2 regions of the Curtobacterium sp. MCJR17_020 genome follow, and region 2 is predicted to be linked to the other one. Evidence: riboswitches for the same ligand, from Rfam matches in the RefSeq annotation. Region 2 holds a riboswitch; the other holds the start of a gene.
The links. Region 2 has a riboswitch for thiamine pyrophosphate ahead of DEJ14_RS05420 (ECF transporter S component). Riboswitches for the same ligand answer to the same signal wherever they lie in the genome.
Positions count from the first base shown of each region.

Region 1 (11,524 bases), 430 kb from region 2:
TCGACCTCGACCGCGGAGTCCGGCACGACGAGCAGCCGGCCGGTGAACCGCACCCGGGTCTGCTTCTGCACGGCACGGGCGGCTCGGACGAGTTCCTTCACCGGACGCTCGCCGGGCGCCAGGGTCTCCCCGACGATGTCGCCGTGCTCGATCCGGACGGGTGCTCCCCAGTCGATCGACTCGACGGCCCAGAGCCCGCTCGGGGTCAGGACGGCGTGGTCGAGCTTGCCCTCGGCCCCGGCGTCGAGGTCGTGCCAGACGGTGACGCCGATGCCCATGTCCGAGACGATCGAGGCGGTCGCCTCTTCGGCGAGCGCCTCGCCGAGCAGCCGTCGGATGTGTCGGGGCGCGGACCGGATGAGGGTGGGGTCGTAGGGGTCCTCGATGGGGTCGCCGAGTCCGACCCATTCGCGTTCTGCCTGCAGGAAGACCTCGCGGGAGCGTCCGCCCGGGTGTCCGTGGGACCGGGCGCGGGGGCGGGTGTCGCGACGGGCTGACGGGGGTGCGTAGGCGTCGCGACCGGTGTCGGGCCTCCCGGCGGACGAACCAGACGAACCGAACGGGCCGGCGCCGCTGCCGCTGAACGCGCCGCGGGAGCCCGCGTCGTAGGCGCGGCGTGCTGCGGGCGTGCCGATGCGTTCCCAGGCGAGTTGGACGCGGCGGAAGTGCTGGGCGTCGCCGCCGAGGTCGGGGTGGGATTCGCGGGCGGCGCGCCGGTAGGCGCGGCGGAGCGCGTCGTCGTCGGCGGTCGCGGGGACGCCGAGGACTTCGTACGGGGTGGCGTCGGCCGGGCTGTCGGTCATGGCCCTGCGACATTACCCGAGGCAGGGTACGAGTCCGCCGCGTGGTTGCTGGGGACGGCCTGGGCCCACGCCGTCGGTTCCGGACCGACGCGCCAGCGGCGGGTCGGCCGTGCCGGTGGGGAGAGGTGCGGTGGAGCTGGCGAGGGAAGCTGCGGTCAGCGGCTGGTCGCCTCCACCACCCCGAACGCGACGGGCGCGTCGAGGAACCGCGCGTACCGGGCGGCGGCCGCCTCGAGCGCGCGCACCGATGTGACGTCGAGTGCCGCGAAGGGTGTGACGGTGACGGCCACCCCGCTGGCATGCTCGGTCCGCCTCCACGTGCCCACGACCCGCCCGCGCACGACGGCCATCGGCAGGAACATCCCGTTGGCGCCCGGGACGACCCGGTCGGCGTGCGCGGGGTCGAGCTGGGCGGAGCGGTCGGCGTACCCGAGCAGGTACTCGTCGAACCCGGGCAGCAGGTGGCCGGTGGGCGTGCCCCCGGGGGTGGGACGGTCGGCGAGCGCGAGGAGTCCGTCGCCGAGGTCCTCGACGGCGTCGCCGGCGGCGGCTCGGGCACGGCGGAGGTCGCCGAGCGGGAGCTTCGTCCAGCTGGCGGCGTCGGCCTCGGTCGCGGGGCCCCGGCCGCGCAGGTACCCGAGCAGGACCCGGCGGAGTGCTTCGTCGCGGTCGGGTACCTCGGCGAGCGCCGGTGCCCACTCGTCGAGGAGCACGAGTCCCTGGCCGACGCGGGCGGTGGGACCCCAGGCGACGAGTCCCTCTTGCGAGAGCTGCAGCAGCAGGTGGTAGCCACGGCCGGCGGTGGGGTCGATGTCGGCAGCGCGGTACTCGTCGAAGAGTTCATCGCGGACGAGGGCGCGGCCGCCGGACAGTGCGGCGACGGTGGTGTCCCGTGCTCGGTCGAGCAGGGGCTGGTCGATGCCGAGTTCGGTGGCACGTCGGGCGATGCTGCGCAGGGTCCGTTCGGCGGTCAGGGAGAGCAGGAGCCGCAGGTCGTCGGGTCGCATGGCGTGCAGGGTGCCCCGCATCGGCCAGGAGCGGACGAGCTCGCCGCGGTCGAAGGCGGCGCGGACGTCGTCACGGGTGGCCCCGGGTGCGCGGACCCCGATCGCCCAGAGGACCTGGCCGAGGTCCTGCCCCTGCACGGCGGTCATCCGTTCGACGGCCGCAGTGGGACTGGGACCGGGGACGGCGATCCCCTGCGCGGCGAGCCGCAGGGTGCGGAGCTGCGCAGGGGTCGGGGTCACGCGACGGCGGCGGCGATGGCGTCGGCGTGCTGCTCGATGTAGGCGACGTCGGCCCGGTACAGGTCGGCGTGACCGTGCGCCAGGTCGCTGACGAACTTTGGGTTGCCGGCGGCGGCCTCGGTCTCCATGGTGGTGACCATCGCGACGAGGGACGCGGTCATCGTCTCGGCGAGGACGCTGCGGGAGCGGTCGTCGAGGTCGTAGGCGCGGCAGAACTCGGCGGCGCGGGCGAGCCGGTCGTCGAGGTCCGGGGCGGTCGCGCCCTCGACGGCGCCGGTGGTGAACGGGGCGAACCGGTACACCGCACTCGCGACGTCCCAGACCCGGGGGCCGGGGTGTGCGGTGTCGAAGTCGATGAGGCCCACGGCCTGGATGCCGTCGTAGACGCAGTTGTACGGGGCGAAGTCGCCGTGCACGATCGTCTCGACGGGGGCGCGGACCGCCTGTGACCAGAGGTCGCGTGTTGCGTCGAGCGGATACGTGGCTGCGGCGTCGTGGAACTGCCGGAGCAGTCGGGCGCTCGTGACGAGAGCGGCTTCGCTCGCGACGTCCTCGGTCCACGGGTACTCCCCCGCGACCCCGGGGACGAACGACACCGTCTCGAGGGTGTCGCCGTGCTCGATCGGTTCCGGTGCCGCGACGAACCCTTGTTCGTGCAGGTGTGCGAGCAGCCGGTGGACGGTCGGTGTCCACGGCCCGGCCGGGCGGTGGACTCGGTCGTCGGCCCTGGTGATCCGCTCCATGGGGAACCTCCTGTGTGTGCGTCTCCGTTGACGTCCGGCCAGCGTATCGACGTGCGCCGCCCCGTGTGACCCGGTGGTGTGAACAACACGTCACATGACGGCATGCAGCGTTGCATGCAAGGGCGTACGATCGACGACCGTGGAGCAGCACACGACGACACAGGCCGCATCCGACCGCGCGTACGACCACGTCAAACGGGCGATCATCCGCGGCGACATCCCCGGTGGCACCGCGATCAGCGAGAACGCCCTGTGCCAGGAGATCGGGGTGTCCCGCACCCCCGTGCACGAGGCCTTCCTCCGCCTGGCAGCCGAGGACCTGCTCACCCTGGAGTCCCGCAAGGGTGCGGTGGTGCGCCCGATGTCCCCGAACGAGGCGGCGGACGTGCTGGAGATGCGCGAGGCGATCGAGGCCACGGCGGCGAGCCGAGTCGTGACCGACGGCCGCGTGGCGGACGTCACCCCGGGCCTCCAGGCCATGCTGGCGGAGCAGGAGCAGGCGGTCGCGACGGGCGACGTCGACCGGTTCATCGAGGTCGACGCGGCGTTCCACGGTGCGGTGATCGGCGCGTCGCGGAACGCGATCGCGGTGCGATTCGCGCAGACGCTCCGTGACCGGCAGAACCGGCTGAGACACCAGCTGATGCGGGTGCAGCCGTCGCAGCTGCAGGCCTCGCTCGACGACCACCGAGCCCTCGCGGCAGCCCTGGCGGCGGGCGACGCGGCCCGCTACGCCGAGGTCCTGCACGCCCACGTCGCCTCGCACCGGGGTGCCCTGTGAGCGTGACGGGGAGCATCCCCACCACCGGCTCGCTGTCCGTCCCCTCGGCGCGCGTGCTGCCCTGGGTCGCGGTGTGGGGCGCGGTGTTCGTCTGCTCGTGGGGCGGCAACCAGTTCTCGCCCCTGCTGCTCATGTACGAGGGCCGCGAGCACTACTCGTCGGTCGTCGTCAACGTCTTCCTGGGCGTCTACGTGCTCGGACTCGCGCCGGCGCTGCTCGTCGCCGGGTCGCTGTCCGACCGGCACGGCCGCAAGCCCCTCATGCTCGCCGCCATCGTCTCCGCCGTCGTCGGCAGCGGACTGCTCGCGCTCGGACCACTCGGCCCCGGGTTCCTGGCGGCCGGACGGCTGTTCTCCGGCATCACCGTCGGCATCGCGATGGCCGTCGGCAACAGCTGGGTGAAGGAGCTGTCGCAGGGACGCTTCGACCCCACCGCCGACGCCGGGTCCGGTGCCCGCCGGGCCTCGCTGGCGTTCACGCTCGGTTCGGCCTCCGGGGCGCTGGTGGCCGGGCTCATCGCGCAGTGGGGCCCGATCCCCGAGGTGCTGCCCTTCCTGGTCCACATCGTCGTCGCACTGCCCTTCGCCGTCGTCGTCTGGCGCACCCCCGAGACCAACCGCTGCGGCGGGGTCCCCGGTCCGTGGTGGCGCCAGCTGCGGGTGCCGAGCGCCGGGCACCGACGGTTCACCCGCGTGGTGCTCGTCACCGCCCCGTGGATCTTCGGCTCGGCGGCGATCGGGTACGGCTACCTGCCGACCCGGCTCACCGGAGCCACCGGCGCGTGGGGCCTGCTGTTCGCCACCGCCGCGACCGTCGTCGCACTCGGGGTGTCCAGTGCGGTCCAGCCGCTCGCGCGGCGCGTGCACTCGCTGACCTCGGCCCGCGGGCTCACGACGGCCCTCGCGTGCATGACCGCCGGCATCGCCGTGGTCGTCGTCGCGATCGAGTTGCAGTCCGTCGTGGTCGGACTCGTCGCGAACGTCGTCATCGGCGTCGGGATCGGGCTCGCACTGGTGTCGTCGCTGCTCGAGGTGCAGCGGATCGCCGGATCCCGCGACCTGGCCGGACTCACCGGGGTGTTCTACGCGGCGGCGTACGCGGGGTTCCTGGCGCCGGCCGTGATCGCGGCGATCGCGAACGTCGTGGCGCTGCCGGTCGTCCTCTGGGTGATCGTCGGGCTCGGCGTCGTGTCGTGGTGCGCGGTGCTCGTGTCGTCGCGGCGGTACCTGCCGACGGCGTAGGCGCGGCGCGCGAGGGCCTGCCGCAGGGTCGTCCGCCGCTAGAACCGGTCGCGCAGCCAGGACGGCCCGTGCACCACGGCACCGAGCGCCTCGACGCGGGCACGGAGCTCCCGGTCCGCGGTGACGACCACGACGGGACCGTCGCCGGCCTCCACCGCGGCACGAGCGGCGTCCACGATGGCGTCGTCCCCCGAACCCGGCGCTGCGACGACGTCGAGTGCTCGGGGCAGTGCGCCGTCCGACGACCCGGAGGCCGCCCGGGCCTCGCCCTCGAGCACCACCGTCCACCGCGGCCACCACCGGGCGAACGGCAGCGCCAGCACGTCGGCGGTCACCCCGGACACGGCGAGCGCCGTCACCGACGACAGCAGGCGTGCAGCGGCTCCCGCCCGGTCCTTCCACCAGCCGTCGGGCACGCTGCCGACGACGTTCGCCGCGTCGACCACGACGTGCGGAGCGGTGGTGAGGGACGCGCGGAGTGCCGGCCACGACCTCCCGAACCCGGGGTGCAGCGGCAGGTCCTCGACCTCGTCGACGGGGATCCAGGACAGGGCGAGGCTCTCGCGGTCCGCGATCACCGGTTCGAACGGCCGAGCGGCACGCCCCACCACGGTCGTGTAGGTCCAGAACCCCAGGTCGAGCAGTGCCGTGTGGCGCAGGTCGACGCCGTCGTGCGGCACACCGGCTTCCTCGGCGGACTCGCGGAGTGCTCCGGTGACGGCGTCCTCGCCCTGGTGGCGTGCGCCGCCGGGGATGCCCCACGTGCCGCCGTGGTGACTCCACTCGACGCGGTGCTGCAGGAGCACGCGTCCGGCGCCGTCGTCGACGAGCAGCCCCGCGGCGCCGAAGAGTCCCCAGGCCTTGGTGCCATCAGGACCGACCGCCCAGGCGTCGCCGGGGTCGCGGGGGCCTGGTGGCGGTCCGGGAGGCGTGGAGTCTGGCACACACCAACCCTGTCACACGGTGCAGGGCATGTGACCGGAGACGACGGGGCCGGAGACGACGAGCCGTGGCACGGCGCAGCTGCTCGTGTACGGTGTCGATCGAGACACGGGGTGCCGCAACCAGCGGCTGAGATCACACCCGTCGAACCTGCTCGAGCTCGTACTCGCGAAGGGATCGTCCATGGAAACCGCTGCGCCCTCCCCTGCCTGGGCCCACCGAACCGCCGAACTGCTCGAGGCCGTCCGTGCCCGGAGCCCGCTGGTGCAGTGCATCACGAACACCGTGGTGCAGAACGTCACCGCGAACGTGCTGCTCGCCCTCGGGGCCTCGCCCGCGATGGTCGACGTGGCGACCGAGGCGGGACCGTTCGCCCGGGTCGCCGACGCCCTGCTGGTGAACACCGGCACCCCGCACGCCGAACCCCGGGTCGCGGCGCTCGAGGCCGCGCACGCCGCCCGCGACACCGGCACCCCCTGGGTGCTCGACCCCGTCGCGGTCGGCTCGCTGCCGGTGCGCACCGCCCTGGCCCGCGACCTGCTCGCGCTGCACCCGACGGTGCTGCGAGGCAACGCCTCCGAGGTCCTCGCCCTGCTCGGCACGTCGGCCGGTGGCCGCGGCGTCGACAGCACGGTGGGCACCGAGGACGCCCGTGCGGCTGCGGTCGACGCCGTGTCCGGTCAGTCGGCCGGGAGGCTCGTGGCCGCGGTGGCCGTGTCGGGTCCCGTCGACCTGCTGGTCGCGCCGGGCACCGGTGTGGTGCGGGTCGCGAACGGCACCGAGCTGTTGACGCGGATCACCGGGGGCGGGTGCGCCCTCGGCGCGGTCGTCGCCGCGTTCACGTCGGTCGCGCCCGACGACGCCGGCGCAGCCGCCGTCGCGGCGACCGCGGTGCACACGATCGCCGCGGAGCTCGCCGCCCGCGAGGCCGGCGGCCCCGGCACCTTCCAACCGCTGTTCCTCGACCGGTTGGCGTCGCTCACCCCCGAGGACGTCGTCCGCGAGGCCCGGATCACGGTCGAGGCCGAACCTGCGTCCCTGGTGGTGCCGGCATGAGCGGGCTGCCGGAGGACTTCGGCGTGTACCTGGTCACCGACGGCACGCTGGCCGACCGGCACGGTGTCGGTGTGCTCGGGGTGGTGCGCGCCGCGGTGCACGCCGGGGTCCGGATCGTGCAGGTGCGGGACAAGGACGCCTCGGCACGGGACCTCCTGGCGCTGACCGGTGCCGTGGCCGACGCCGTGGGCGACCGGGCCGCCGTCGTGGTCGACGACCGACTCGACGTCGCCCTCGCCGCTCGGCACGCTGGACACCGGGTCGCCGGGGTGCACCTCGGCCAGTCGGACGTCCCCGTGACCGCTGCTCGTGCCCTGCTCGGGCCGGATGCGCACATCGGGTTGACCGCGAACACCCCGGAGCACCTGGCGGTCGTCGCCCGCCTGCCCCTCGGCACCGTGGACCTGCTCGGCGTCGGGGTCGTGCACCCCACCACGACGAAGGCCGACCACCCGCCGGCGCTCGGACACGGCGGGTTCGCCCGGCTCGCGGCGGTGACGGACGTGCCGTGCGTGGCGATCGGCGGGGTGACCCTCGACGACGTCGCGCCGCTCCGGGCAGCGGGCGCCGCCGGGGTCGCGATCGTGTCGGGCATCTGCGCCGCGGCCGATCCCGGGTCCGCAGCGGCCGCGTACGTGGCCGCGTGGGGACCTGGACCCGGCCACGGGGCGGAGCCGGGGCGGCTCGCGGCGGGCGATCCGTTCCTCCCGTCGGGGGTTTCGTCGCACCACGGGGCGGAGTCGTGAGCGTCCCGCGCGTCCTGGCCGTAGCCGGGACCGATCCGACGGGCGGCGCCGGACTGCAGGCCGACCTCAAGGCGATCGCCGCGCACGACGGGTACGGCATGGGCGTGGTCACCGCCCTCGTCGCGCAGAACACGCACGGGGTGCGGTCGGTGCACGTGCCGGACGTCGCGTTCCTGCGGGAGCAGCTCGACGCGGTGTCGGACGACGTCACGATCGACGCCGTGAAGATCGGGATGCTCGGCACGGCACCGGTCGTCCGCGTCGTGACGGACTGGTTGCGGGAGCACCGGCCGCCCGTGGTCGTGGTGGACCCGGTGATGGTCGCGACGAGTGGTGACCGGTTGCTCGACGAGGACGCCGCCTCGGCGATGGGGGCGCTGTTCGGGCTGGCCGACCTGGTGACGCCGAACCGGGCCGAGTTGCAGGTGTTGGCGGAGCTGGCGGGGGCCGGGGCTGGTGCGGCTGCTGGTGCCGCGCCTGCGTCGTTGCCGGTCCTGGACGCTGCGCGGCTCGTGGCGTCGACGTGGGACGTGCTCGTGCTGGCGAAGGGCGGGCACGACGAGGGGCCGACCTCCGACGACGTGCTCGTGTCGCCGTCGGGGTCCGCTCGGCGGTTCATCGCTCCCCGCGTCGCGACGGCCAACACGCACGGCACCGGGTGCTCCCTGTCGAGTGCGATCGCGACGCTCGCTGCCCGGCACGGGGACTGGGAGCTCGCGGTCGGGGTGGCGAAGCCCTGGCTGACGGCGGCCCTGCGGGGAGCCGATGCCCTGGAGGTCGGTTCCGGCAACGGGCCGATCGACCACGGCGCCGTGGTCCGAGCGTTGCTGCCCGTGGCCCGGTTCACCGACGTGTGGTGGTCCGACGTCAGCTCGGTGCTGCGGTCGACGATCGAGTGCGGGTTCCTGGTCGGGCTGCGGGACGGGACGCTCGACGCGGACGTGTTCGCCGGGTACCTCGCACAGGACGTGCACTACCTGCGGGCCTACGAGCAGCACCTGGCGGCGTTGGCGGCGAGCGCTGCTGGCGCTGGTGCTGGCGCTGGCCCTGCGGCTCCCGGCGCTGCGGCTGACGGCGTTGCGGCTGACGGCGCTGGTCGTGGTCCTGCGGCTGCCGCCTTCTGGGCGGCGGCCTCCGAGGGGTGCGCCGCCGAGGCCCGCGACCTGCACCACCGACGCCTCGCCGGCACCCACGCCGACGACCCCGTCCACCCGACGTGCGCCGGGTACCTCGCGCACCTGCAGCAGGCGGCGGACTCCGGGTCGGCGGCCGTGCTCGCCGCGGCGGTGCTCCCCTGCTTCCGGGTCTACGCCTGGGTGGGCGCACAGCTCGGAGCGGCGCCGGACGGGCACGCGTTCGCGGACTGGATCACGGCCTACGGCGACCCGGGCTTCGCGGCGTCGAGTGCCGAGGCGACGCGTCTGGTCGAGGAGATGGCGGCAGCCGCGACCCCGTCCGAGCGGGGCCGGATGGCGCGGGCGTTCCGCCGCTCGACCGAGTGGGAGCTGGCGTTCTTCGCGATGCCGCTGACGGTTCCGGGGGCCCGAGTCTCGGCGTGAGCGACACTTCTCGCGGCCCCGGGCCCGAGAACTGTCGCCTGGCCCGAGTCTCGGCACCCGCGGGTCCGTCAGCGCGGGGGCGGCGGCAGGCGCACGAGCTCGACGGCCAGGTCCGCGCCGGTCACGGTGCCGCGCATCCACGTGAAGTCCGGCTGCCGACGGCGATCGGTCGGCGAGCCGGGGTTGAGCAGCCGCAGCCCGGACGGCGCGACGGTGTCCCACGGGATGTGCGAGTGCCCGAAGACGAGCACGTCGACGTCGGGGTACTCGGCGGCCATCCGGCGCTCCCGGCCCGTCGCCGCACCGGTCTCGTGCACCAGCGCGAACCGCAGGTCCTCGACCGCGAAGTGCGCGACGAGCGGCAGCCGTTCGTCGAACTCGGGGCCGTCGTTGTTCCCGCGCACGCCCTCGAACCGGCGGGATCGGGCCTGCACGGCGTCGAAGGTGGCGAGGTCGACCCAGTCCCCCGCGTGCACCACCAGGTCGGCGGCGTCGACGTCGGCCCAGAGCGCCGAAGGCAGGTCCTTCGCCCGCTTCGGCAGGTGCGTGTCGGAGAGCAGGACGAACGACGTGGTCACGTCGAGGATCGTCCGGGCATCGGCAGTCCGGCCTCGTCCGAGGCACCGAGCCGTTCGAGCAGTCCGGCGAGCAGGGCGATGTCGTCGTCGGACCAGCCGGCGAGCCGTTCCTCCAGCGCATCCCGGTGCAGTTGCACGGAGCGCTCGAGCGCGGTGCGACCGGCGTCCGTCACGACGAGGGGCTTCGCGTTGCCGGTGCCGCCGTCGGTCGTCTCGATCAGCTTCGTGGCGAGGAGCCCGGACAGCTGCCGCGAGATCGTCGAGCGGTTCAGGCGCAGGTACCGGGCGATGTCGATGGCCATGCAGCCGGGGTGCTGCACCACGAAGTCGACGAGGGACTGGTCGACGACGCTCAGCGCCTGGTCGGATCCGCGGGCACGGATGCTCGCACGTCGGGTGATCCGGGCGAGCTCGGTGTACGCCCGGCCGATCTCGCTGTTGCGGATCCCGGAGCTCGGGTGGTCCATCGTGGCTCCAGCCTTTCGGTGCCGGCGCCGGCCGGCGGTCTTCTGTGCCGACACCATACCGGTCGGTACGCGAGATTCGGGCTCAGTGACCTGCAGCTGCGGCCCGGAGCGCGGGGATGTCGAGCTTCTGCATCGTCATCATCGCCTGGAAGACACGGGCGTTCGCCTCGGGGTCGCCCGACCCGGTCATGAGCTCGCCCATCATCGACGGGGTCACCTGCCAGGCGACACCCCATCGGTCGAACAACCAGCCGCACATGCTCGGCTTCCCGCCGTCGGCGAGCAGGGCGTCCCAGATGCGGTCGAGCTCGTCCTGCGTGTCGACGTCGACCTGGAACGAGACGGCGTCGGTGTGCGGGTGCCCTGGGCCGCCGTTCATCGCCCGGTACGGCTGCCCGAGCAACGTGAACTCGACGACCAGGGTCGCGCCGTCCGGGGTCTTCGCGACGCTGTCGATCGAACTGCCGGGGAACAGGTCGACGTAGTACCGGGCGGCTTGCTCGGCTTGGTCCTCGTACCAGAGGAAGGGGGTGATGGTGGGCATGGGGCGCTCTTCTCGCGTCGGCTCAGTCCGCGGCACTGCGGATGAGCAGGTCTGACTTCTCGGGGTGCTCGTCGAACCACTTGCCGACGAACCAGCACATCGGCACGACCCGCTTCGTCGAGTTCGTCTCGACGTCGGCGACCGCGTACTCGACGAGCTCGGCCGCGTAGCCGTGCCCGCGGTGCTTCGGCACCGTGTACGTGTGCGGGAACGCGATCGCGTCGCCGTTCTCGCGGTAGTCGAGCACGCTCACGAGCTCGCCGCCGACGTACATCGCGTAGCGGTCCTGGTCGGTCTCGTCGCGGAACTCGTGGTCCATGCCGCCATCATGCTCCGCCCGGGGCGCGCGTGCTCCGAGGGGAATGCTCGTGGCCGCCGAGCGTTGGATGGACACCATGACGACCATCGGCATCATCGGCGCAGGCAACATCGGATCCCAACTGGCACGGCTCGCGGTGCAGCACGGTCACCAGGTCGTGATCGCGAACTCGCGCGGCCCCGAGACCCTGGCCGACCTGGTGGCCGAGCTCGGCGACCAGGCCCGTGCGGCCACCCGCGACGAAGCAGCCGCCGCGGGCGAGGTCGTCGTCGTGACGGTGCCGCTCGCCGCCATCGACACGATCCCGTCCGAGCCGCTCGTCGGCAAGGTCGTCATCGACACGAACAACTACTACTGGGAGCGCGACGGCCACATCGCCGCGCTCGACGACGAGTCCACGACGACCGCCGAGCTGCTGCAGGACCACCTGCCGGGCGCCCGGGTCGTCAAGGCGTTCAACCACATCGGCGCCGCGGACCTCACCGGCCACGCCACCCC
Region 1 is NZ_CP126260.1:1,562,677-1,574,200, reverse strand. Features, by position in the region: gene DEJ14_RS07485 (J domain-containing protein) at 1-803, opposite strand, end outside; gene DEJ14_RS07480 (winged helix DNA-binding domain-containing protein) at 959-2,050, opposite strand; gene DEJ14_RS07475 (phosphotransferase enzyme family protein) at 2,047-2,793, opposite strand; gene DEJ14_RS07470 (GntR family transcriptional regulator) at 2,933-3,574, shown strand; gene DEJ14_RS07465 (MFS transporter) at 3,577-4,815, shown strand; gene DEJ14_RS07460 (NUDIX hydrolase) at 4,854-5,759, opposite strand; TPP riboswitch at 5,857-5,952, shown strand; gene thiM (hydroxyethylthiazole kinase) at 5,941-6,813, shown strand; gene thiE (thiamine phosphate synthase) at 6,810-7,559, shown strand; gene thiD (bifunctional hydroxymethylpyrimidine kinase/phosphomethylpyrimidine kinase) at 7,556-9,118, shown strand; gene DEJ14_RS07440 (metallophosphoesterase family protein) at 9,187-9,696, opposite strand; gene DEJ14_RS07435 (MarR family winged helix-turn-helix transcriptional regulator) at 9,693-10,163, opposite strand; gene DEJ14_RS07430 (VOC family protein) at 10,246-10,707, opposite strand; gene DEJ14_RS07425 (GNAT family N-acetyltransferase) at 10,730-11,026, opposite strand; gene DEJ14_RS07420 (NADPH-dependent F420 reductase) at 11,103-11,524, shown strand, end outside.
Region 1: linked by a shared signal. The riboswitch ahead of thiM (hydroxyethylthiazole kinase) and the one ahead of DEJ14_RS05420 (ECF transporter S component) in region 2 are both predicted to bind thiamine pyrophosphate.

Region 2 (11,524 bases):
CCCGCACCTTCACCGTCGACCGTTCGGAACGCGCCGCCAAGTCGGCGTTCCCGACGAGCGACGTCTACGGCACCACCCCGACCCCCCAGCTCCGACTGATCACCTGCGACGGCGTGTTCGACACCGCCACCGGGCACTACACGGACAATCTGATCGTGTTCGCAGACCTCTCGTCGGACTGACCCACGACCGACCGATACATTCGATGTGGAGCACGAGGAGCACCATGAGCGAGACCCTGGTCATCATCCCGACCTACGACGAGGCGGAGAACGTCCGTCCCATCGTCGAGCGCACGCTCGCCGCCACCGACGACAGCGTCCACGTGCTCGTGGTCGACGACAACTCGCCCGACGGCACCGGTGACATCGCCGACGCCATCGCCCGCGAGACCGACCGCGTGCACGTCATGCACCGCACCGTGAAGGACGGCCTCGGCGGCGCGTACCTGTCCGGGTTCGCCTGGGGCCTCGAGCACGGCTACGACAAGCTCGTCGAGATGGACGCCGACGGCTCGCACCACCCCGAGTACCTGCCGTGGATGCTCGAGCTCGCGGACACGAACGACCTCGTGCTCGGGTCCCGCTGGATCAAGGGCGGCAAGGTCGAGAACTGGCCCTGGTACCGCGAACTGCTCTCCCGCGGCGGCAACCTCTACACGCGCCTGGCCCTCGGCATCGCCGTCCGCGACGCCACCGGCGGGTTCCGGGTCTTCACCTCGCGGGCGTTCGAGCGGATCGACCTGGCCGGCGTCGCCTCGAAGGGCTACTGCTTCCAGGTCGACCTGTGCTGGCGTGCACTCGAGGCCGGTCTGCGCGTCGTCGAGACCCCGATCACGTTCACCGAGCGGGAGTTCGGCGTCTCGAAGATGAGCGGCAACATCGTGCGCGAGAGCCTGGCCCTCGTGACGAAGTGGGGCATCGACCGCCGCATCCGCGAGACCCGTTCCCTGGTCAAGGACCACCGGAAGCTGCCGTCCGTGCGCACCAACGCGCACGCCGTGGCCGACCACGCGGCCTGACCCGCGGCCCCACCGTTCGACGAGACTCGGGGTGGGCGACAGGGCCCGTGCTGTGCAGCACGAACGCCGTCGCCCACCCCGAGTCTCGGTTCGGTGACACCGCAGCGACTAGCGCAGCACCACCACGCCCCGCCCGCGGAACCGCACGCAGTCCGTCGCGACCTCAGCCGCTCCGAACCGGTAGAGCTCTTCGCCGGTGGCACCGGGGACCGGCACCTCGGCTGCGTCGTCGAGGAAGTTCACCACGACGTGCACGGGAGCCACGTCCGGTCCGAGCAGCCCACGCGTGAGCACCAGCCACCGCCGGTCCTCGCTGAACCGCACGGCGTTCGCCTCGTACCGGTGGTCGACGAAGGCCTGGTCCGTCCGGCGCAGGGCGACGAGCACCCGGTAGGCACGCAGTATCGCCGCACCCCGCTCGGAACTGACGTCGGCCCAGTCGAGCTTCGAGTTCGTGAACGTCGTCGGGTCCTGCGGGTCCGGCACGGCCGACTCGTCCCAGCCGTGCTCCGCGAACTCGCGGATGCGGCCCTCGGCCGTCGCCTTGCCGAGCTCGGGTTCCGGGTGCGACGTGAAGAACTGCCACGGCGTCGTCGCGGCGAACTCCTCGCCCATGAACAGCATGGGTGTGAACGGGCCCAGCAGCGTCAGTGCCGCGGCGATGACGAGGCCTTCGTCGTCGAGCGTCGCCGCCAGACGGTCGCCCGCCGCGCGGTTGCCGATCTGGTCGTGGTTCTGGTTCGTGACCACCAGGGCCGTGGCCGCGGAAGTCCCACGGTCGATCGGTTGCCCGTGGCGTCGGCCACGGAACGACGACCACGTGCCGTCGTGGAAGAACCCGTGGTCGAGCACCTTCGCGAGCGCCGACAGCGGTGCGAAGTCGGCGTAGTAGCCGTTCGTCTCGCCTGTCAGCGCCACGTGCACGGCGTGGTGGAAGTCGTCGGACCACTGTCCGGCGAGCCCGTACCCGGCGGCTTCCCGCGGGCGGAACATCACCGGGTCGTTGAGGTCCGACTCGGCGATCAGCGACAGCGGACGACCGACGAAGGAACCGTAGGCGTCCGTCTCGTCGGCCATCTCGGCCAGGACGTGCGGCCGCGTGGTGTCGCGGATCGCGTGCACGGCGTCGAGCCGGAGCCCGTCGACGTGGTGGTCGCGGAACCACATGCGCACGTTGTCGAGGACGTACCGACGGACCTCGGGGTGCTCGACGTTCACCGAGTCGCCCCACGTGTTCGCGAGCCCCTGCACCAGGTACGGCCCGTACAGCGGCAGGTAGTTGCCGCTCGGCCCGAGGTGGTTGTAGACGACGTCCTGGATGACCCCCAGGCCGAGTGAGTGCGCCGTGTCGACGAACCGGTCGTAGGCGTCGGGCCCGCCGTACGGGGCGTGCACCGCGTACCAGGCGACCCCGTCGTAGCCCCAGTTCCACTCGCCGTTCACACCGTTCACGGGCAGCAGTTCGACGAACTCGACGCCGAGCTCGACCAGGTGGTCGAGCTTCTGCGCCGCCGCGTCGAGGGTGCCCTCCGGCGTGTACGTGCCGACGTGCATCTCGTAGATCACGGCGCCGCGTCCCGGACGTCCGGTCCACGACTCGTCGGTCCACGCGAAGCGCGCCGGGTCGACCACTGCCGAGGTGCCGTGCACGCCGTCCGGTTGGAAGCGACTGCGGGGGTCGGGCCGGACCGCGTCGTCGTCGCCGAGGCGGAACCCGTAGCGGGCACCGACGACCGGCATGATCGCGTCGGTCGACCACCAGTCGTCGTCGCCCCGGGTCAGCGGGTACTCGACGTCGTCGACGACCAGCCGGACGCGGTCCGGCTCGGGCGCCCAGACGGCGTAGCGGTCGGGTGCGGTCATGCGTGACCCTCCAGGGTGTCGATCTCCGCTTGCGCGTCGGACTCGGTCGCCGCCGGGACGGTTCCACCGGTGGACCGGGAGGCCCGTCCCGCGCCGGACGCGTCGGTCACCGTGTCAGCGTGGCCGGGTTCCCCGACCGTGGTGGCCGGCACGAGCAGCGCGACCGGGTAGGTGGTGAGCAGGTCCGCGAGCGCGATGCCCCGGCTGGCCGGGAAGGTCCTGCCGGTGAGCAGGTCGACCCGGTCGACGGGGACGGCGTGCACGAGGGTGTCACCCCAGCCACCGACCCGCTCGAGGCCGATCGGCAGTCGTGTGGCGACCGTGACGGCACCGCCGCGGTCGAACGCGACGACGTGGTCCGCCGCGCTGCCCGTCGCTTCGAGCGCGAGGTACCGCGTGAAGAGCTCCGGGTGGTCGCGGCGGAGACGGAGTGCACGGGCTGTCACGAGGAGCTTCGCGGCGCCGTCGATCCCGATCGCCGGAAGGTCCTCGGGGCCGTCGTCGTCCGGGCCGTCGATCTCGGCGAGGACGTGGCGCCGTTCGGCGTAGTCCACGGCTCGGCGGTTGTCGGGGTCGACGAGGGACCGGTCCCAGAACTCGGTGCCCTGGTAGACGTCGGGGACGCCGGGTGCCGTGAGCTGCACGAGCTTCTGCGCGAGCCCGTTCGACCACCCCGCCGCGTCGATCCGTTCGTCGAGGGCATCGAGCACGGCCACCACCGCGGGCTCGTCGAACGCCGCGTCGACGAGGGCGTGCATGCGCTCCTCGAACGCCGTGTCCGGCTCGGTCCAGGTGGTGCTGTCGCCGGCTTCGCGTGATGCCTTCTCGGCGTAGGCGTGCAGCCGCTCACGACTCGCGGGCCGGGCACCGACGATCGCCTGCCAGAGGAGGTCGGCGAACACGCGGTCCTCGAGCGGGACGAGGGACTGCAACCGATCGAGCGTGTCGGCCCACTCGCTGCCGAGCTCGGCCAGGACCGCGATGCGTGCGCGGGTGTCCTCGCTGCGCTTCGTGTCGTGCGTGGTGAGCGTCGTCATGGTGTGCGGCCAGCTGCCGAGCCGGTCGCGCTGCGCCTGGTGGAAGTCGGCCACGGAGACCGCGAAGACACTCGGATCACCACCGACCTCGCTCAGGGACGTCAGGCGTGACGTGCGGTAGAACGCCGTGTCCTCGACGCCCTTGGCCATCACCATGCCGCTCGTCTGCTGCAGGCGGATCGCGGCGGCGTTCTCCGGGTCGACGAGCGCCGGGGCGATGCGGTCGATGACGTCGTCGAGGTCGGGACGGGCCTCTGCCGCGCGTTCGAGCGCCGCGATGAGGTGGTGCGCGCCCTCGGGCAGGTAGGTGCGGTACACGTCGAACGACGCCACGACCTCGGCGAGGGCGTCGACGAGCCGTTCGTGCGTGATCGCGTCCGCTCCGGCGGCGACCGGGGCGAGCAGTCGGGCGAGTCGTTCGACCTCGCTGCCCAGGATCCCGTCGGCGATGCCGCGGCGGGTGTCGTGCGTGAGCTGCTGCCAGTCCGCGGGCTCCGCGCCCGACGCCGCGGTCAGCGAGGGTTCGCCCGCGGGGTCGACGAGCACGCGGTCCAGGACGCCCAGGGCGTCGTACCCGGTCGTGCCGTCGACGGGCCACGAGCTCGGGAGCTCCTCGCCGGGTTCGAGGATCTTCTCGACGAGGGTGTACGCACCGCCGGTCAGCTCGGCGAGGTCCTGCAGGTAGCCGGCGGGGTCGTACAGGCCGTCGGGGTGGTCGATGCGCAGGCCGTCGACGAGGCCGTCGCGGAACCAGCCGCCGATGACGCCGTGCGACGCCGCGAACACCTCGGGTTCCTCGACCCGGATGGCCGCGAGCGTGTTCACCGCGAAGAAGCGGCGGTAGTTCAGGTCGTGGTCGGCACGCTTCCAGTGCACGAACGCGTAGTGCTGCAGCGCGTGCACGGCCTCGACCGAGTCGCCCGGGTGGGCGCTGCCCGGCGCGGTCGGGTACGCGGTCTCGCCGACCCGGAGCACCGGGTGCTCGGCGTCTGACGTGTCGAGCGTGACGGCTTCGAGCAGCCGGTCGTCGAGGACCGGCACCCGGACCTTGCCGTCGCCGGCGTCCCAGTCGACGTCGAACGCCCAGGCGACGGGCGAGCCCTGCCCGAGTTCGAGCAGGGACCACCACCACGGGTTGACCGCCGGGGTGGCGACCCCGACGTGGTTCGGGACGACGTCGACGAGCACGCCGAGCCCGACCGCGTGCGCGGCCTCGGCGAGGACCCGGAGGGCTTCGTCCCCACCACGGTCGGTGTCGACGTGCGTGTGGTCGACGACGTCGTAGCCGTGGTCCGAGCCGGGCTCCGACTGCAGGACCGGCGACAGGTACAGCCAGTCGGCGCCGAGGTCGTGCACGTAGTCGACGAGGTCGCGTGCCGCGGCCAGGTCGAAGTCGGCGGAGACCTGCAGCCGGTAGGTCGAGACCGGGACGCGACGCCCGGCTCCCGGTGTGCCGGCGCTCATCGTGCGGTGCCGCTCGGCGCGGTGGAACCGGCGGGGTTCGCTGGCGTCACGGCGTCCTGCGGGGACCGGAGCTCTGGATCGCCCTCGTGGTGCTGGACCTCGACCGGTGCGACGGAGACCTCGTGGTTCGGCTCGGCACGCAGGACGATCATCGACCGGGCGGGGACGTCGAGCGGCGTGCCCGCCTCGACGATCTCGTCACGGGCGCCGGGCTCGGCGGTGTCGATGCGGACCGTCCAGCCGGGTGCGTACTCCTCGGGCGGCAGGGTGAAGGTCACGACGTCGTCGTGGGCGTTGAAGTACGTGATGAACGCCACGTCGGTGACGCGCTCGCCTCGGGAGTCGCGCCCACGGATGCCGTCGCCGTTCAGGTACATGCCGACGCTCTTGCCGAAACCGGAGTCCCAGTCCTCCGGCGACATCGCGTCGCCCTCGGGCGTGAGCCAGACCACGTCGGGCAGCGGCTCGTCCTGACCACGGCGCACCGGGCGCCCGTTGAAGTACCGGGTGCGGCGGAACGTCGGGTGGTCGTGGCGCAGCTTGACCACGTCGGCGGTGAACTGGACGAGGTCGTCGTCCGCGGACTCCCAGTCGATCCAGCTGAGCTCGGAGTCCTGCGCGTAGACGTTGTTGTTGCCGGACTGCGAACGGCCGAGCTCGTCACCGTGGGCGATCATCGGCACGCCCTGGCTGAGGAGCAGCGTCGCCAGGAAGTTCCGGCGTCGCTGCAGCCGCAGGGCGTTCACGGTCTCGTCGTCGGTCGGGCCCTCGGCGCCGGAGTTCCAGGACCGGTTGTGGCTCTCGCCGTCGTTGTTGTCCTCGCCGTTGGCTTCGTTGTGCTTCTCGTTGTAGGCGACGAGGTCGTACAGCGTGAAGCCGTCGTGCGCGGTGATGAAGTTGATGCTGGCCTTGGGCGTGCGGCCGTCGTGCTCGTACAGGTCGGCCGAGCCGGAGATGCGCGAGGCGAACTCACCGAGCGTCGACGACTCGCCGCGCCAGAAGTCGCGCACGGTGTCGCGGTACTTGCCGTTCCACTCCGACCACTGGGGCGGGAAGTTGCCGACCTGGTAGCCGCCGGGGCCGACGTCCCAGGGCTCGGCGATGAGCTTGACCTGCGACACGATCGGGTCCTGCTGCACGAGCTCGAAGAACGCGGACAGCCGGTCGACCTCGTAGAACTCGCGGGCGAGCGCCGAGGCGAGGTCGAAGCGGAAGCCGTCGACGTGCATCTCGGTCACCCAGTAACGCAGCGAGTCGAGGATGAGCTGCAGCGAGTGGGGGTGCCCGACGTTGAGCGAGTTCCCGGTGCCCGTGTAGTCCATGTAGAACTTCTTGTCGTCGTCGACCAGGCGGTAGTACGCCGCGTTGTCGATGCCGCGGAACGACAGCGTCGGCCCGAGGTGGTTGCCCTCGGCGGTGTGGTTGTAGACGACGTCGAGCACGACCTCGATGCCGGCGCGGTGGAGCTCCCGCACCATCGTCTTGAACTCCTGCACCTGCTGGCCCTGGTCGCCCGAGGACGAGTACGAGGAGTGCGGCGCGAAGAAGCCGATGGTGTTGTAGCCCCAGTAGTTCGACAGCCCCTTGTCCTGCAGGGTCGAGTCGTTCACGAACTGGTGCACCGGCATGAGCTCGAGCGTCGTGATGCCGAGTCGCTGCAGGTGCTCGATGACCGCCGGGTGCGAGACGCCGGCGTAGGTGCCGCGCTGCTCTTCGGGCACGTCGGGGTGGGTCTCGGTGAGGCCCTTGACGTGCGCTTCGTAGATGACCGTCTCGCCGTAGGGCGTGCGCGGTGCGCGGTCGCCCTGCCAGTCGAAGAACGGGTTGATCACGACGCCCTTCATCATGTGCGCCGCGGAGTCGTCGTCGTTCGTCGAGTCCGGGTCGCCGAACGTGTACGCGAAGAGTGACTGGTCCCAGTCGATCTCGCCGCTCGTCGCCTTGGCGTAGGGGTCGAGCAGCAGCTTCGACGGGTTGCAGCGTGCCCCGCTGTCGGGGTCGTACGGGCCGTGGACACGGAAGCCGTACTCCTGCCCGGGGCCGATGTTCGGCAGGTAGGCGTGCCAGACGTAGGCGTCGACCTCGACGAGGGGGATGCACTCTTCGTTGCCGTCGGTGTCGAACAGACAGAGTTCGACGCGCTCGGCGACCTCGCTGAAGAGCGCGAAGTTCGTGCCGCTTCCGTCGTAGGTCGCCCCGAGCGGGTACGGATTGCCGGGCCAGGTGTGCAAACGGTCCTCCAGGTGATGGTCGCGCCAACATATCGGTGACACCCGTCCGCGTCCGCAGACAAGCGCCAGCTGTGTACCCGTGCGCGCGTGGCCCGGCCTGTGGAGGAACGGACGAGTAGCGTCGCGCGCATGGCCAACATCGTCACGCAGATCGCAGACAAGGTACGCCCGATCGGCGTCTCCACGAACTACGGGGACCCCGTCGAGGTCGGCGACCAGACCCTCATCCCGGTGTCCCTCGGCTGGTTCGGCTTCGGGGGCGGCGGGGACGACGAGAACGGCGGCGGCGGTGGCGGCGGCGCGTCGATCCCGGTCGGCGCCTACATCCGTCGTCCCGGCAAGGACCTCGAGTTCGAGCCGAACCTCATCTCGCTCGTCGCCGTGAGCATCCCGCTCGTCTGGGTGACCGGCACCGTGCTCCGCAAACTGGTGCGCGTCCTGAAGAAGTAGCCCGTCTAGACTGCTGGGACACACACGGGAGTCCGGGACCGCCGGGCTGAGAGGGAGCGAGTGGCGCTCCGACCGTCGAACCTGATCCGGATCATGCCGGCGCAGGGAGGAGTCCAGCACCATGTCTTCTGGCACGTCATCAACCGTCCACACCGCTCCGCGGCGATCGCTGCGCTGGCGGGTCGTCGACATCGTCGTCGCGAGCGTGCTCGCGGTGGCGCTCGGCGTCGTCTTCCGGCTGTGGGAGTTCGGCTACGAACCCATCAGCGCCGTCATGGACCTCGTCCTGCCGGGCACGAAGGCCCTGTTCGGCGGAGTGTGGTTGCTCGCCGGCCCGCTCGTCGCGATCGTCGTCCGCAAGCCCGGTGCCGCGCTCTACGGCGAGATGGTCGCCGCGTCGGTCGAGGCACTGTTCGGCACGCAGTGGGGGTGGCTGACGCTCGAGGCCGGACTGGTCCAGGGTCTCGGCGCCGAGATCGTCCTCGCACTCTTCCTGTACCGCGTGTACCGGCTGCCGGTCGTCGTCCTGGCGGGCGCCGCAGCCGGCCTCGCGCTCGGCATCAACGACACCGTGCTGTGGTACCCGGGTCTCGACGCCGCGTTCAAGGTCGTCTACGTCGTGTGCGCGATCGTGTCGGGTGCCGTCATCGCGGGCGCCGGCTCGTGGCTGATCGTCCGCGCGCTCGCACGCACCGGCGTGCTGTCCTCGTTCGCGGCCGGCCGGGAGCACAGCCGGCGTCGGCCGCGCGAACTGGTGTGACGGTGTCGGCTCCGTCGTCGACGTCCCCGGACGTCGTCGGCGTGCGCGCCGCGCGCATCGCGTTCCGCGACTGGGGGTGGCGCTACCCCGAACGCGCCGAGTGGGCCGTCCGTGGCGTCGACCTGACCGTCGAGCCGGGGGAGCGGGTCGCGGTCGTCGGGCCGTCCGGCTCCGGCAAGTCGACGCTGCTCCGGGCGGTCGCCGCCGTGCTGCCCGACGAACCCGACCCCACCGACGACACCGCTGCTTCCGTGCAGGGCTCGGTCCTGGTCGACGGTGCCGACCCCCGCGCGGTCCGCGGGCGTGTCGGACTCGTCATGCAGGACCCCGAGGCGCACACCGTGATGTCGCGGATCGGCGACGACGTGGCCTTCGGGTGCGAGAATCTCGCCGTCCCGCGCGACGAGACCTGGGCACGGGTGCGGTCGGCGCTCACGGTCGTCGGGCTCGACCTGCCCCTCGACCGTTCGACCGCGATGCTCTCCGGCGGCCAGCGGCAACGACTGGCGCTCGCCGGGGTGCTCGCGATGCGGCCGGGAGCCCTCGTGCTCGACGAACCCTGTGCGAACCTCGACCCGGCCGGCGTGGTCCAGGTGCACGACGCCGTCCGCGCGCTGCTCGACGAGACGGGGGCGACCCTGCTCGTGGTGGAGCACCGGATCGGCACCTGGCTCGACCTGGTCGACCGGCTCGTGCTGCTCGAGCCCGGCGGCGGGGTCGTCGCGGACGGCACGCCTGCCGAGGTGCTCGCCCGCCACGGCGCCGCGCTCACCGCGGCCGGGGTGTGGGTGCCCGGCGCCGAGCCAGAGCGTGGCGCGGCCCGCGGGCGGCTGCGTCCGGCTGCGCGAACGGGCGAAATGCCCGGGTCGGCCGCCGAGGGGACCGTGGCATTTCGCCCGCTCGGCGAGGGGGCGGGCGCGGGCGTCGGGGCGGGGGCGGGCACGGGGGCTGGCGCGCTGCTCGAGGCGCGGGACCTCGGGACCGGCCGGGGTAAGCGACAGCGAGTGGGCAGCGGGATCGAGCTCGAACTCCGAGCCGGACAGGTCCTGGCGATCACGGGGCCGAACGGGGTCGGCAAGTCGACGCTCGGCCTCACGCTCGCGGGGCTCCTGCCTCCGGTCGCGGGGGAGTTCGCCGCCACGACGGACCTCGCCGCCGGCCTCGACCCGGCGCCGCACACGTGGTCGAGCCGCGAACTCGCCGCCCGCATCGGCACCGTCTTCCAAGACCCTGAGCACCAGTTCGTCGCCGGCTCGGTCCGCGAGGAGGTCGAGGCGGGCCCCCGCGCGATCGGCGCTGCGGACGCCGCGGGTCGGGCCGACGCGCTCCTCGGCGAGTTCGGCCTCGCCCACCTCGCCGACGCCAACCCGTTCACGCTCTCCGGCGGCGAGCAGCGACGGCTCGCCATCGCCGCTGTCGTCGCCGCGCGGCCGCCGGTCGTCGTGCTCGACGAACCGACCTCCGGGCAGGACCGGTCCACGTGGGACGCCGTCGTCCGGCACCTCGGAGCACTCGCCGACGCCGGCACCACCGTCGTCGCCGTCACGCACGACCGCGACCTGATCCGGGCGCTCGACGCCGACGAGGTCGTGCTCGGGGCGGACGGAGCCCGGCGCGTGGACCGCGACCAGGGGGGTGCGACGGCGACCACCCCGGAGACGGGGCCGACGTCGACAGGCCGGACCGCGCCTCCAGGCCGAACCGACGCAACGACCGCCACCGACCCGACAGACCACCACCGCGGCGTCCGCGCCGTCCAACCGGTGGCCTCACTCGTCGGCGTCCTCGCGCTCGGCGTGTGCCTCGTGCTGAGCCTGGACGTCGTGTCCGCAGCCGTCGCCCTCGCGGTCGAGCTCGCGCTGCTGCCACTCCTGCGGCTGCCGGTGCGGACCCTGCTGCTGCGGGTGTCACCGGTCCTGGTGGCCGTGCCGCTCACGGCGGTGAGCATCGCGCTGTACGGACGACCTTCCGGACGGGAGTGGTTCGACTTCGGCTTCGCCCACGTCACCGACGGGTCGCTGATGCTCGCCCTGGCGACGGCGCTCCGCGTGCTCGCCGTGGGGCTGCCCGCGGTCGCGTTGTTCGTCCGCGTCGACCCCACCGACCTGGCCGACGGGCTCGCGCAGGTGCTGCGGCTGCCGGCGCGGTTCGTGCTCGGGGCCCTCGCGGCCATCCGGATGATGACGTTGCTGGTGGACGACTGGCGGCAGCTCGCGATGGCGCGGCGCGCTCGGGGGCTGGCCGACACCGGACGGCTGCGGCGTGGGGCGTCGATGGCGTTCGCGCTGCTGGTCCTGGCGCTGCGACGGGCGACGACGTTGGCGGTGGCGATGGAGTCGCGCGGGTTCGGGGCTCCCGGGCGACGCACGTGGGCGCGGGTCGCACGGTTCGCGTGGCCGGAGTGGGCGATGGTGGCGGTGCTCGTCGGGATCGGTGTCGCGTCGATCGCGGTCGCCGTGGCAGCGGGGACCTGGCGTGCGTGAGTCGGCGGACCCGGCGAACCCGGCGGACCCGGCGGACGGCGAGGGACTCGCCGCGGGCGTCGCCGCGGCCGCAGCCGGTGCTGCGGTGGCATCGGGCGGGCGCCTCGTGGTCCTCGTCGACGGCCGCTCCGGCACCGGCAAGACGACCCTCGGTGACCAGCTCGCGCAGCTGCTGGGGGCGCAGGTCGTGCACCTCGACGACGTCTACCCGGGGT
Region 2 is NZ_CP126260.1:1,129,068-1,140,591, forward strand. Features, by position in the region: gene DEJ14_RS05390 (class F sortase) at 1-182, shown strand, start outside; gene DEJ14_RS05395 (polyprenol monophosphomannose synthase) at 227-1,021, shown strand; gene treZ (malto-oligosyltrehalose trehalohydrolase) at 1,130-2,884, opposite strand; gene treY (malto-oligosyltrehalose synthase) at 2,881-5,385, opposite strand; gene glgX (glycogen debranching protein GlgX) at 5,382-7,616, opposite strand; gene DEJ14_RS05415 (hypothetical protein) at 7,746-8,066, shown strand; TPP riboswitch at 8,081-8,192, shown strand; gene DEJ14_RS05420 (ECF transporter S component) at 8,188-8,826, shown strand; gene DEJ14_RS05425 (ATP-binding cassette domain-containing protein) at 8,829-11,309, shown strand; gene DEJ14_RS05430 (nucleoside/nucleotide kinase family protein) at 11,302-11,524, shown strand, end outside.